Regions from separate parts of the Glutamicibacter sp. V16R2B1 genome, predicted to be linked through region 2. Evidence: predicted binding sites of a transcription regulator. Region 2 holds the regulator's gene; each other region holds the start of a gene.
What was found. Region 2 encodes LexA, which represses DNA repair genes until DNA is damaged. Its sites were predicted from a motif close to TCGAACANNTGTTCGA; they were not measured.
Positions count from the first base shown of each region.

Region 1: xsc (sulfoacetaldehyde acetyltransferase) is a predicted target of LexA. The motif match lies at 1,614-1,629, and genes of this name have one in related genera.
Region 3: FDN03_RS03660 (DUF6504 family protein) is a predicted target of LexA. The motif match lies at 1,254-1,269, and genes of this name have one in related genera.

Region 1 is NZ_VATX01000009.1:169,745-174,120, forward strand. It holds gene xsc (sulfoacetaldehyde acetyltransferase) at 1-1,599, opposite strand, end outside; gene FDN03_RS06360 (IclR family transcriptional regulator) at 1,775-2,602, shown strand; gene FDN03_RS06365 (AAA family ATPase) at 2,605-3,585, shown strand; gene FDN03_RS06370 (cobalt chelatase) at 3,598-4,376, shown strand, end outside.
Region 2 is NZ_VATX01000006.1:5,575-9,950, reverse strand. It holds gene FDN03_RS03915 (histidinol-phosphate transaminase) at 1-885, opposite strand, end outside; gene FDN03_RS03910 (LysM peptidoglycan-binding domain-containing protein) at 959-1,315, opposite strand; gene lexA (transcriptional repressor LexA) at 1,576-2,295, shown strand; gene FDN03_RS03900 (NUDIX domain-containing protein) at 2,422-2,895, opposite strand; gene FDN03_RS03895 (glycoside hydrolase family 76 protein) at 2,892-3,965, opposite strand; gene FDN03_RS03890 (NADPH:quinone reductase) at 4,107-4,376, shown strand, end outside.
Region 3 is NZ_VATX01000005.1:296,840-301,215, forward strand. It holds gene dnaE (DNA polymerase III subunit alpha) at 1-801, opposite strand, end outside; gene FDN03_RS03660 (DUF6504 family protein) at 905-1,213, opposite strand; gene FDN03_RS03665 (MFS transporter) at 1,384-2,742, opposite strand; gene FDN03_RS03670 (FAD-dependent oxidoreductase) at 3,036-4,376, opposite strand, start outside.

The DNA.
Region 1 (4,376 bases), on a different contig from region 2:
GTAGAACTCCACCTGGTTCTTCTTCTCTGCACCCCACTGCCGATTCCGGAATACAACCGCAGTGACAGGGATATCGTGGCGGACCGCCGTCAGAACTTCTCCCATGCTCATGGCCCACGCGCCGTCCCCTGCGTAAGCAATCGCCGGTCGTTCAGGCGCGGCTGCCTTAGCTCCAATGATCGTCGGCAGCGCGTAGCCGCAGTTGCCAAAGGACATCGGCGCAAAGAAGCTGCGTGGCTTCTCAAAACGAAGGTAGCTGTGGGCCACAGAGTTGATATTGCCGATGTCGGTTGAAACCATAACGTCTTCCGGCATGGCCTTCTCCAGCTCGCGCAGGACCTGACGAGGATGCAGCCAATTGCCGTCTTCGTCCTTGGCTTCTTCAATCACATCCAGCGAATAGTCATCCTTTTCGTGAGTCCAAGCCGAGAGCTCTTCTTCCCACGCTTCTTTCTCAGCCCGGATAGCTGAAGCACGTTCCGCCTTCGTGGCATCCGAATCAAGCGCACGGCTCTTCAGACGCGCGACCAGTTCCGTCGCGACAGCCTTGGCGTCCCCGCAGATACCGACGGAGATCTTCTTAACCAGGCCCAGCATCTTGTGATCAGCGTCGACTTGAATGATTTTTGCATCGTTTGGCCAGTAAGCCTGGCCGTACTGCGGCAAGGTGCCAAATGGTCCAAGTCGCGTGCCCAGTGCGAGGACGACGTCAGCTTGGGAAATCAGCTTCATCCCCGCCTTCGAGCCCTGGTATCCCAGAGGACCGGCCCAAAGAGGATGACTGGCAGGGAACGAGTCATTGTGCTGGTAGCTGTTCACGACCGGAGCGCCTAGCCGTTCGGCGAGGGCTTTACACTCTTCGACGCCGTCAGCCATAACGACGCCCCCACCGGAAATAATCACGGGGAACTTGGCCTGGGCCAGCAGTTCCACCGCCTCGTCGAGCGATTTCGTTCCACCCGCTCCACGGTCGACACGACGTGGCTCAGGGATCTCCGTCGTGGACTCGCCATAAAAGTAATCGCGAGGGATGTTGAGCTGTGTCGGGCCGATTTCGCTCATGGCCCGATCGAAGCAACGTGCCGTGTATTCTGCCATGCGGTTGGGATGGGTGACATGTCCCTGGTACTTGGTGAACTCCTGGAACATAGGCAACTGGTTGGCTTCCTGAAAACCACCCAGTCCCATGGTGTTGGTGCCCGCTTCTGGAGTCACAATAACAACCGGGCTATGGGCCCAGAATGCAGCGGCGATACCGGTGACACAGTTTGAGATGCCAGGGCCGTTCTGCCCGATGACTACACCGTGCCGCCCGGACGCACGGGCGTAGCCGTCAGCCATGTGTGCAGCGCCTTGCTCGTGAACCACCGGTACCAGGCGAATCCCTGCGGGCGCAAAGATATCCATGGCGTCCATGAAGGCTGAGCCCATGATTCCAAAGATATCGGTGACATCATTGGCTACCAAAGTTTCGACGAACGCCTCAGACGGCGTCATCTTTTGCACTCCCTTGACCGCTTCGCGCTTGGCGACCGGCGCTGCCTGCGCGCTCGCGTCGTCCGTCTCAACCCGCTGGGATTCAATGATCTGTTCGGACATGTTGCCCCCTTCAGTGGAACATACTTTCTGCATCTCAGAAAATGGTGCGTTTTCCCATAGAAAATGGGATTGACACCAAAGCTATGCGAGCTGAGTCACATTCGTCAAGACCTGTTCAGCTTTTTGTTTCGAATGTTAGTATTTAATGAAACTTCGAATCGGGAGGAGTCCTACCATGGACAATCTCACCGAGCCTTCGCTCGGGGCGCAGGGGTCAGTTCAGGGCGAGACGCCGGCACTACGCTTGTTCGCCTTACTGGAACTCATCACGAGCCGAGATCAGCTATTTACGCTGCAATCACTTGTCGATCAGACCGGTCTGCCTAAGCCGACATTGCACCGGATGTTGCAGCAGCTGGAAAGCGCGGATCTGCTAACTCGGCACAGCGATGGACGCCATTACGCCACGGGAGCAAGAATGCGGCGTCTTGCCGAGGACGTTTTACTTAACGACACACGCAAAGGTGCGCGTAACGCGATCTTGCAGGACCTAGTGTCCCGCATCGGCGAAAGCTGCAATATCACCGCCCTCTCTGGCAACGAGGTGATCTATCTAGATCGCGTCGAAACTTCTGAACCAATTCGCGTACACCTCGGCCCGGGCTCTCGCGTTCCGGCGCACTGTTCAGCGAGTGGAAAGCTCATCATCGCTCAATTTGGCCCTGCGCAGCGCCGTCGTCTACTCGGCACGGGTCGCCTACCTCGGTACACGGAGCAAACGCTGACCGATTTTGAGGCACTGGAATCCGAGCTGGCACTCGTTCGCCAGCAGGGCTATGCACTCGACCGTCAAGAATTCTTGAACGGCCTAGTGTGTCTCGCGGTCTTAGTTCCGAACGCGGCAGGACGCTCGAATATGTGCGTTGCTATTCAAGCACCGGTAATGCGCAAATCTGCATCGGATCTGGAACAGCTACTGCCGTTGGTACAGCAAGCAGCCGCAGATATTGCGCGAATTGAGGATTTGGAAGAAGACGACAGCCCACTAGCTGCAGGATGGTAAAGATGACGACCTTCGCCCCGGCACCGACTGACGAATTCGAAAGCGTGAGCGCGCGCAGACTCTTCGATATTGATACTGACCTAACGGTGACTCGATTTCTTGGTGACTCGCCTCATGTACCAACAATCGACACGAACTATCGGTTCAATAAGCCCACCACGTTGGCCATACTCGCGGGTTTCATGCACGATTCGCGAGTCTTGGTGCAGGGGATGCATGGCACGGGCAAGTCGAGCCATATTGAGCAGGTCGCGGCGCGTCTTCGTTGGCCGGTGATGCGAGTCAACCTTGACGGGCAGTTAGGGCGTATGGATTTGGTCGGCAAGGATAGCGTCGTGATACGTGATGGGCAGCCGACTACATCGTTCCAAGAAGGTGTCATTCCTTGGGCGATGAGCCAACCAATGGCCCTCATTCTTGATGAGTACGATGCAGGTCGTCCAGATGTCATGTTTGTAATCCAACGCCTGCTAGAGCAGAACGGGGCACTCGTGCTGCCCGACCAGAATCGCGTCATTCAGCCCCATCCGCATTTTCGGTTGTTCGCAACGTCTAATACTGTCGGATTGGGAAACTTGAACGGTCTCTATCATGGTGTGCAGCGCTTAAATCACGCGCAGATTGACCGCTGGAACGTTGTCGCCAGCCTCAACTTCCTGCCGGCTGAGGACGAGATCTCTATCGTAGCGGGGCGTGTTCCGGAACTGGCTCGCACTCCGGAAGGCATGGAGCTAATTCGTGCCATGGTGTCCGTTGCTGCATTGACGCGTGACGGGTTTGCGGCCGGCGATGTTTCTACACTCATGTCGCCACGCACCGTGATCACCTGGGCCCAAAACATCGAAATATTCCGCGATCCTGCTTTGGCATTTCGCCTCACCTTCCTCAATAAGTGCGATGAATCAGAACACTCTCTCATCGCGGAATACTTCCAACGTTGTTTTGACACAGAACTGCCAGAGTCTATGGCCATTGATTTTTAGAAGGCTTCAGCGATGACTGAACAGCCTACGGAGCCGCCCCGCATATCCCAACACGCTCAGGAGATCAGACGCCTCCAGAGCGCTTGCCTCCGGGCACTGAGTGCTGATGCCGGATTAGAGTTACGTGGCAACACTGCCTGGAGCTCCGGCAGGATGCTTCCCATCAACGCAGCCCATCTCTACCCTCAAATTGGCTATTCCGATTTGCACGCCTATCGAGGCGCTAGCGACGGAATGGCCCTTCGGGTGCGTCATTCAGATATGAGACAGCATCAAGAGCTACTTCCGAAATCTTCGGGCGGCCGTTTCATCTTCGAGCTTCTCGAGCAATTCCGGTGCGAGTCGCTAAACAGGTTGCCTGGCGTTCGCTCAAATCTCGACAATGGATTTCACAGTTGGACCACACAGTTTCAGGCGTCAGCTTTGGCAGAGACGGAGCTAGGGCAGATGCTATTCGCACTGGCCCAAGTCTGCCGGTCCAAAATCAATGGCACCGGGCTAGCTCCAGAGATGGAAGATTCCATCGAAGCTGCGCGCATAGCTTTCCCATCCGGCATCGGGGCGTTAGCGGCCCGTCTCCGTCCGGCACGTTTTGACCAGCTCCGATTCGCGCAGATCTCACTGCGTATTGCCAGACTGGTAGACGACAGTATCGCCGCGCACCACTCCAATCGCGGCAGTCGGCCGGCACCACGACGTCGAGCGGATGATTCACGATTCACTCTACATCTGGATGTCGCTGGTGAAGCTGCTGCCGTCGCACGTGCAGCATTGGACCCTGGATCCAAGAG
Region 2 (4,376 bases):
GGTGACGATCCGGTCACGCTGGGTCTTGATCTGTTCGACCTCGGCCAGCAGCGCGTCCACGTTTTTCAGTGCCGCGATCGCGGTGGCCTGGGTGACCGCCGAGAGGTGGTAGGGCAGGCGCACCAACCGGATGGCGTCACTGACTTCAGGGGCCGCGGCCAGATAGCCAAGGCGTGCCCCGGCCAGCGCAAACGCCTTGGACATGGTCCGGGTGACGATCAGGCGCTGGCGGCCGGGCAGCAGGCCCAGCGCGGACTTGGTGCCGGCCAACGCGAACTCGGCGTAGGCCTCATCGACGATCACGATCGCGTTGTTCTCGCTGGCCGCCTCGTAGACGGCCTGGATGACATCCAGCCCCAGGGCGGTACCCGTGGGGTTGTTGGGTGAGCAGAGGATCACGATGTTCGGGCGGTGTTCGCGCACCTGGCTGGCCGCCGATTCGGCGCTGAGCGTGAAGTCCGCGGCACGGGTTCCGGCGATGAAGGCGGTGTCGGTGCCGCTGGCCAGCAGCGGGTACATGGAGTACGTGGGTACGAAGCTCATGACGCTGCGTCCCGGTCCACCGAAGGCCTGGAGGATTTGCTGCAGGATTTCGTTCGAGCCGTTCGCCGCCCAGATGTTCTCGGCGCGCAGTTCATGCCCCAGGTAGTCGGCGAGCAGTTCACGCAGTTCGGTGAATTCGCGGTCCGGGTAGCGGTTGAGGGTGGTGGCGGCCTTGGCCACTTCTTGTGCAATTGCCTCGACCACGGCCGGCGGCAGTGGATGGGTATTTTCGTTGACGTTCAACTGGATGGGCACGTCGATTTGCGGCGCGCCGTAGGGAGAGAGCCCGCGGAGATTCTCACGCAAGGGCAGTTGACTTAACAGTTCACTGCGGTCTTTCACACGGTAATTCTAAGCTGGGGCGGGCGCTGGCAGTGAATCAGTGACGCTCCAGGCGGTAACAATGAACCGTGGGCTACTGCTGGTCCAGGACCGGAATCTGCAGGGTTTGTCCGGCCTGCAGCACGCCGCCATGCAGCGAGTTCATTTCGCCGATGTAGCGAATGGCATCTTCCTGGTTGTAGCCTTGCGCGTATTCGCTGGCCAAGTCCCACAGGGTGTCCCCGGGAATGACGGTCACCTCCACCGTTTCAACGCCTACTGGCTCCTGGTCGGAGGCCATTACGGAGTTGGAGAACGTGGTCAGCAGGAAAGTTGCGGCCAGGGCCAGCAGGAAGACCGGAACCCCGATCAACACAACCCAGCCGCGTCGGGTCAGGCGGATTCGCATGCGTGTGGTGCTTTGATCTTTATCCAGTGCCGTAGTGGCCATGGCCGATCTCCTCTCAGGACGAGCGTGATGCGAGTTTCTAATGTTCGAACATCTCATTCGAAGATATGTTCGGATCTAGTACATCTTTTCTAACAGAGCTCGGCGACACTTGTCTAGATAGTTCGAACAAATCTTTGAAAGAGGCTTCGAAATCCACTAGGATTTCGAAGTAAATCGAGCATGAAGACATCACAACAGTCAGCACCGACAGTTTGACCGCTCGGCCATGACTCGCAATCGTTAGGGAAGGCAGAAATTACATGTCAGCATCACAACGCACTCCGCGTGCCAATGCTCGGTCGCTGACCATCCGCCAGAAGAAGATCCTGGAAACCATCCAGCGGGCCATCGGGAACAACGGCTACCCGCCCTCGATGCGTGAGATTGGCGACTCGGTCGGGTTGGCCAGCCTCTCCTCGGTAACCCACCAGTTGGGTCAGCTGGAGAAGCTCGGCTATATCCGCCGTGACCCGCGCCGTCCCCGCGCCATGGAAATTCTGCTTCCGCTGCAGCTGAACGACGAGTCTGAATCCGCTTCCAAGGAACCGGCCGCCCAGCCGGAGCCGGCCGATGAGACCAAGGTCATTGAGCTAAGCACCTCGGCGGACACCACGATGGTGCCACTGGTTGGACGCATTGCCGCCGGTGGTCCGATCCTGGCTGAGCAGAGCGTCGAGGATGTCTTCTCCCTGCCGCGTCAGCTCGTGGGCCACGGTGAGCTGTTCATGTTGCGGGTTTCGGGCGACTCCATGGTGGATGCCGCCATTTGCGACGGCGACTGGGTGGTGGTGCGCCGTCAGCAGACCGCCGACAACGGCGACATCGTTGCCGCCCTGCTGGATGAGGAAGCCACCGTCAAGACCTTCCGCCAGCGTGATGGCCACACCTGGCTGCTTCCGCAGAACTCGCGCTACGAACCGATTCTGGGCGACAGCGCCACCATCATGGGCCGAGTTGTTTCGGTGATGCGTTCGCTCTAGCCTTCCTGCCACCTTCGGCACAGTCCCGGTGTTTCGCGTTACCAAACGCGGCACACCGGGATCTTGTTTTGGCTCTGCTCGACGCTCCCACCCAAGCCGGGAATCAATTCATCCGGATAACGTCCGCTAGGGAGCGAGGCAGGTGAAGGCCGGCAGTGGCAGGCGCAGTTGTTCAAGGACCACCTTTTCGTGGGGCACCACGGGGATTGGCAGGTCATCGAGCCTGAACCAGCGAAGATCCACGGCTTTGTCCGGCTCGTGGATCTCGGGTGTGCCCTGCCAGGTGCGGCATTCGAAAAATAAGTCGACGCGGCCGGGCTGTTCCTTGACCGCAGCCGGGCGCTGCAGCACCGTCAGGGGGTGAAGATGTTCTTCGCGGACCCGTACACCCAGCTCCTCGCCGGCTTCTCGAATGGCTGCCGCTACTGCGCTTTCCCCATTCTCCAGATGCCCGGCGGCGGCAGCGCCCCAGTACCCGTCCAGGAAACCAGTGCCTCGCCGCTGTTGCAGCAACACGGCGTCGGCTTGGCGAAAGATCACGTAACTCACTGCGATGAGTCCGCTGCGTGCCGGAGGCAAGTCCTGCGGTGGAAGGCTCATGAGGTCCTTCGTTTCAGGTCGGTGCTCTGCGTGACGACCGCTGCGGCCGAGAGGATGCTCCAGCGCTGCACGGCTTCCGAGAGCTGGGCCGTCTGCTTGTCCAGGACGGTGGCGGCGGTATCGGAAACGAGCCGCGCGGCGGTTTGCCGCGCCCGCTGCGGCAGTCGGTGATCCGTAGCGGCCAGCGCCAGGTAGCGGCAGAGGATTCCGGTGAATAGGCCCCCATCCCCGCCCTGTTCCAGGCGCAGCCCCTGCTGTGGAACGGTGAGCCCACGGTCCACCGCGTCGATGAGGTCGGCGGCCTGGCGCAGGTACCGTTCGTCCCCGAGCTCCAGCCAGGCCCCAAGGATTGGGCCCTGGTTGTAGGTGTAGATCTGTCCTTCGAGCCGATGTCCGGCGTTAACCAGATAGATCCCATCCAGGTAGAGGCCCAGGGTGGGGTCGAAGAGCTTCTCGCGCATCCAGTCGACCAGCGAGGCAGCGGTTTTCCGGTCCCCGATGCGGGCGAAGTGCAGGGCCGCGGGGCCGTTGACCGGCACGTTCTTGAACGCGCGTTTGCGTGACCAGTACAGACCACCGCCAAGCACCGAATCCTGACCGCTGCGCAGTTGGCGGGTCAGCGAGTCCACCGCCGACTGGGCAAGTTTTGCCGGTTGCTGGTGCAGTTCCAGGCACAGCGCGTTCAGCCGGTGGCTGGAGAGCGCCAGCCAGGCCATGTCATCAAAGAAATAGTTCGGGAACACCCCGAAGTTGCGGATCTTGATCCCGCGCAGCAGCCGCAGCCCGCGGCGCACCTCGGCCTTGGCTGCCTCGGGTGCGCCGGCCCGCACATAGTGACACCCCATGTCCACGATCGCGTCCAGGTAGTGGGCCTGCCACCAGTAGTGCCATTCAGACCATGGGGCGTCCCCTCGGATCCGGCGCCCACGGGCTGCCGGCGCGTTAGGGGTGGGAACCGGTGCCCGCAACGCTCCGATCCAGGTGCCGGGCAGCCCCATGAGCCGGTGCCCGAAACGGTCGTTGACATCACGGGCAGCGTTGTCGGCCAGCGCGGTCCAGCTGTGGGTCATGCACTGCTCCTCTACCTGACGGGGGTCGGTGGGCAACCACCGGGTGCGGCGGTGTTCTGTGACGAGTCTACGTTTCCCGCCCAGCGCGCGCATTTGCCGCCGTACTTGGCTTGGCGTCGGCCGCGGGAGCATGCTGGAGACATGATGCGTGCAGCGGTTATCGATGTTCCCGGTCCGGCTGAATCCATTGCGGTGCGTGAGGTTCCGATTCCCAGACCGCAACCGGACGAAGTGTTGGTGCGCGCCGAGTTCTCCTGCGTGAACCATGTGGACACCTTTGTGCGTTCCGGCGCGTACGCCACCGAGCTTCCTTCCCCGTTCATCATCGGCCGGGATGTGGCCGGCACGGTCGAGGCCGTGGGTGAGTCGGTCACCGGGTTCAGCGTCGGGGACCGGGTCTGGTCAAACTCG
Region 3 (4,376 bases), on a different contig from region 2:
GTGCAGCAGCCGGGAAGCCCAGCCGCGCTCGGTGGCCCGGGCGATGTCCCCGGCCAGGCGGTGCATCTCCTGCGGGGTTTTCAGCCAGCCCTGCCCGGTGGGCTGCAGGTCATCAAGCGCATCCAGGCTGTGCAGCACCCGGGCCGAATCCAGGATGTCGGCGGTGACCGCCCCGTCCGGGCCGGCATAGCGCACGGCATTGCTCAGCACCGGGGTGATGCCCAGCTCCCCGGCCAGGCGCACCAGCTTGCTGGCATGGCCCAGGCAGTAGCGCTGCCCCTCGGCCGACAGGTGGGTGGTGACCTCCACGCGCAGCAGCCTGCCGGCCAGTTTCCGCCACTGGGCCAGCAGCTGGCGGGCGGCGGTGTAGTTGCGGGCCTCGATGGCCTTGCCCACCTCGGATTCGGCGCCCAGCAGCACCATCAGGTTGCCGCCGGCCAGGTGCTCGCGCAGCTGGGTGCGGTTCAGTCCCACGCTCTTGCGGTGGGTGTGGGCGGCGCTGACCGCCCGGCACAGGGCCGCGTACCCGGCGCCCCGGCTGTTGCCCCGCGCCAGCAGCAGGATGCGTCCACTGGCGCGTCCCTGCCGGTCAAGAACCGCCAGGTTGACCCCCAGGATCGGCCTCAGCCCGTGCTCCAGGCAGGCGCCCACGTGCTTCACCGCGCCATAGAGCCCGTCCCGGTCGCACAACCCCAGCGCCCAGGCGCCATCGGCCTTGGCCTGGGCGGCCAGCAGCGCCGGGGTGTCGACCCCGTAGTGGGCGCTGTAGGCCGAGACGACGTTCAGGTGGGTGAAACTCATGGGCGGGCATTCCTTCAAAACTTTCCAGACCCCTATTAGAACAAAGTTTCGAACAGTTGGCACACGCCCTACTCAGCCGCCCCTCCCGAAGGCGCCACGACCCCTAAGCGCTCAGCGGCAGCTCCTGGTGCACCCGGATCAATCGCCAGCGCGCCGATTGCGGGTCAAAGCTGACATCGATGGTCCGCCCCTGGCTGCGGGAGGAGCCCAGTGCGATCTGCAGCCGCCAAATCTCGTAGTCAACCACCCCGGCGCCGGTGCCGCGCGGAACGCGCATACCCTCGTCCCACCACTTGCGGCGCTCGAACCAGCGATGCGGTTCGGCCACCAGGCGATACTCATGCCCCTTCCAGCGCACCCGCAACGGCACCCCGGCCGGAGTGCACGCAACCTCGATCGCCTCGGTGAACATGCCCACGGTTGACTCCTAACTGCTGCTCCATCAATTGTATTCGAACACGTGTTCGATCAGTAGCGACAGTAGTCAGCGCCCCGGACAGTTTGGGTCGGCCGCCCATGCTCACACAAAAAGCCGGCCTGCGCCCATCCAAAGGCTCAGGCCGGCTTCATGCCCCTCAACGATTAATCCACGGGGTTGCCCAGTTCGCTCAATGGCGTCTTGTAGGTTTCCCGCGCCCAGATCGCGCCGATGGCCGCGACGATGGACGAACCAGCCACAATCCATGCCGCGGGGCCATAGTTGGAGGGAACCTGACCAACCAGCGCGGTGGCGAGCATTGGAGTAAATCCCGCGCAGAGGATGCCAACCTGCAGACCAATTGCCACTCCCGAGTAGCGCACCTTGACGTTGAACAACTCGGAGAACCAGGCCGGGTAGACGGCATTGGACACTGCGTAGCTACCAGCGGTGATCGCGATACTGGTCACAAAGATCAACGCAATATTGGCGGTGGAAATCGACCAGAAGTACACCCAGATCAACAGCCCCGAAGCCATAATGCCGGCAATGAAGATCGGCCGACGACCAAAGCGATCCGAAAGATACGCACTAAAGGGCTGGGAGAAGATGGCAATGATATTTCCCGCGATGCTTACCACCAGCATGGTGGCCGCGGGAATACCAACACTCACCGCATAGGCCAGACCGAAAGCCTGCATCAAAGTATTGGTCACACACTGGAAGGACATCAGGGAGATCTGCACGAACTGCGCCGGGTGGGTCTTAAGCATGACCAGGAAGGGAGCCTTTTCCTTCTCTTTCCCTGAGGCCTGAGCCTTGACTTCATCCTCAAAGACTTCCGGCTCCTCCAAGGAGCGGCGCACGAGCATCGCCACGACCATGACAACCACCGACAGCAAGAAGGGGATACGCCAGCCCCATGCAAAGCGGGCCGCCTCATCCATGGCAGCCACCGGGATGAACACCAAGGAAGCCAGCACGATCCCCGCAGAAATGCCGCTCATCGCGAACGAAGGGAAAAATCCGCGCCGTCCCACCGGAGATTCCTCCATGGTCAGCGTCGACGACCCAGCAGTTTCGGCACCCGCCGACAGTCCCTGCAGGAGGCGAAGAAGCACCAGCAACCCCGGCGCGATATAACCCACCTGACCGAATGTAGGCAGTAGACCAATGCTGAAGGTCGCCCCGCCCATCAGCATCAAGGTCAGCACCAAGGTGTTTTTGCGCCCCAGGCGATCCCCGAGATGACCGAAGACCACAGCACCAAAGGGCCGAGCGACATAGGCCACGCCAAAGGTGGCAAATGAAGCCATCAGTGACACAGTCGCGTTTCCCTCGGGGAAGAAGATATGCGAGAAAACCAGCGATGCGGCCGTGGCATAGATAAAGAAGTCGTAGTACTCCAGCATGCCTCCCAAGAATGCCGCCAGCGCAGCTTTCTTGGCACGCTTCAGGCGGTAACTCTCATCTAGCCGCGCGCCCTGCGGGACCTTGGTGAGGTTAGGGATATCGGTCGCCATTTGAACCCTCCGTGATGCGAAAATCAATTTGTGCGCATTGCGTACAGTAGTACGTATTGCGCACGGTTAAAGCATAAGCGATGTGAGCCGCGACACCAATAGTTTTTAGCGGGTCATATTTTCTGTAACCAACTACTCACGGAAATGGCCCGCTAACCCCCACGTCAGTGAGGGTTAGCGGACAAAGGAGAGACGCGAAAAGCGTGATAACAGTTTGGAAACATGACCAACGCTGGTAGAAAGTGGCATTCTTCTTCGGCAGCTACCTTCGTCCTGGTCGTTACAAATTCGTTCTACTCGGCGTTACCCGCCGGCAACGGCAGTTCACCCAATTCGTCTTCGTATTCCGTGACCTCAGCTGCATCGCGAGCGGCAACATAACCAAACGTCAGTGCCGGGCCGAGATTGATGCCTCCGGCAGGATAGTGTCCACCCATGACGCTCACCTGGTCATTGCCTACCGCATAAAGCCCCTGGATCACCGCGCCATCCTCTGAAAGCACACGTGCTCGGGCGTCCACGTCAATTCCGGCAAAGGTTCCGAAAGACCCCGGAACCACCTTCACTGCATAGAAGGGGCCCTTTTCAAGTGGAGCCAAAGAGGGATTGGGGGTTACAGCTGCATCGCCGCCGTACCGGTTAAAAGATGTCTCACCGCGTCCAAATTCTGGGTCCAGACCCTCGCGGGCGTTCGCGTTGAACTCAGCTACGGTTCGCTCTAGGTTTGTTGCATCAATTCCACACTTTTCGGCCAGCTCCGAGAGGGTTCTTCCCTTCACGAGGTAACCCGTGCGCAAGTATGGAGTTAGCGGTACCGGAAGAGGTTTGGCCATCCCCAAGGGGTAGCGGCGCACATAACGGGCATCGGCAATCTGCCAGGAAGCAACTTCCGCACCTTCCGGTGTCGCCTTAATCATGGCATCAACATAGTCGTAGTATCCGTTGGCTTCATTGACGAATCGTCTGCCGTTGGCCAGAACACCGATGCTGCCGGGCTTAGCTCGGTCCATAATGTGCGGGAAAGTGCCGGTGGTGCCGTTGGGGTAGCGCACCAACGAGACTGGACACCAGGCGGCGGGAGAAGCCACGGCAGTATTAAACTTCGCTCCTACGGCTAAGGCCATGTCCAGTCCCGAACCATTACATTCCGGCGGGGTCAGGGTCCAGTGTTCCGTGCCGTGCGGAGTCTTGGGAAACAACTCAGCCCGGCGAGCAATATTCTGCGGGAAACCGCCCGTGGCCAGGATAACTCCACGGCGAGCGCTGACCTCATACTCACCGTTTGTTCCTTTTAGCCTTGCTCCCGTCACTCGTCCGTCGTCGTCGGTCAGCAGTTCTTCAGCAGCGGTGTCCACTTGGATCTGAACTCCCAGGTTATCGGCGGATGCCAACAGGCGGGCCGTCAATGCGGTGCCGTTGACTAGTTGCATGTTGCGCCGGTGGATCGCCAGGTCGAAAAGGTGAGTTGTGAAGCGCTTGGCAGCATGTAGCAACCCCGGGATTGAGCCTTGAGATGCGGCTAGGAACTTCCCTAGATCGTCCCCCGCCATGATCCCCATGCCAAGGAAACTGGTGGCATACAGTTGATGGCGCATCTTCGCCCGCAGTTCTGGACGAACCTTGCGTGCATCAAA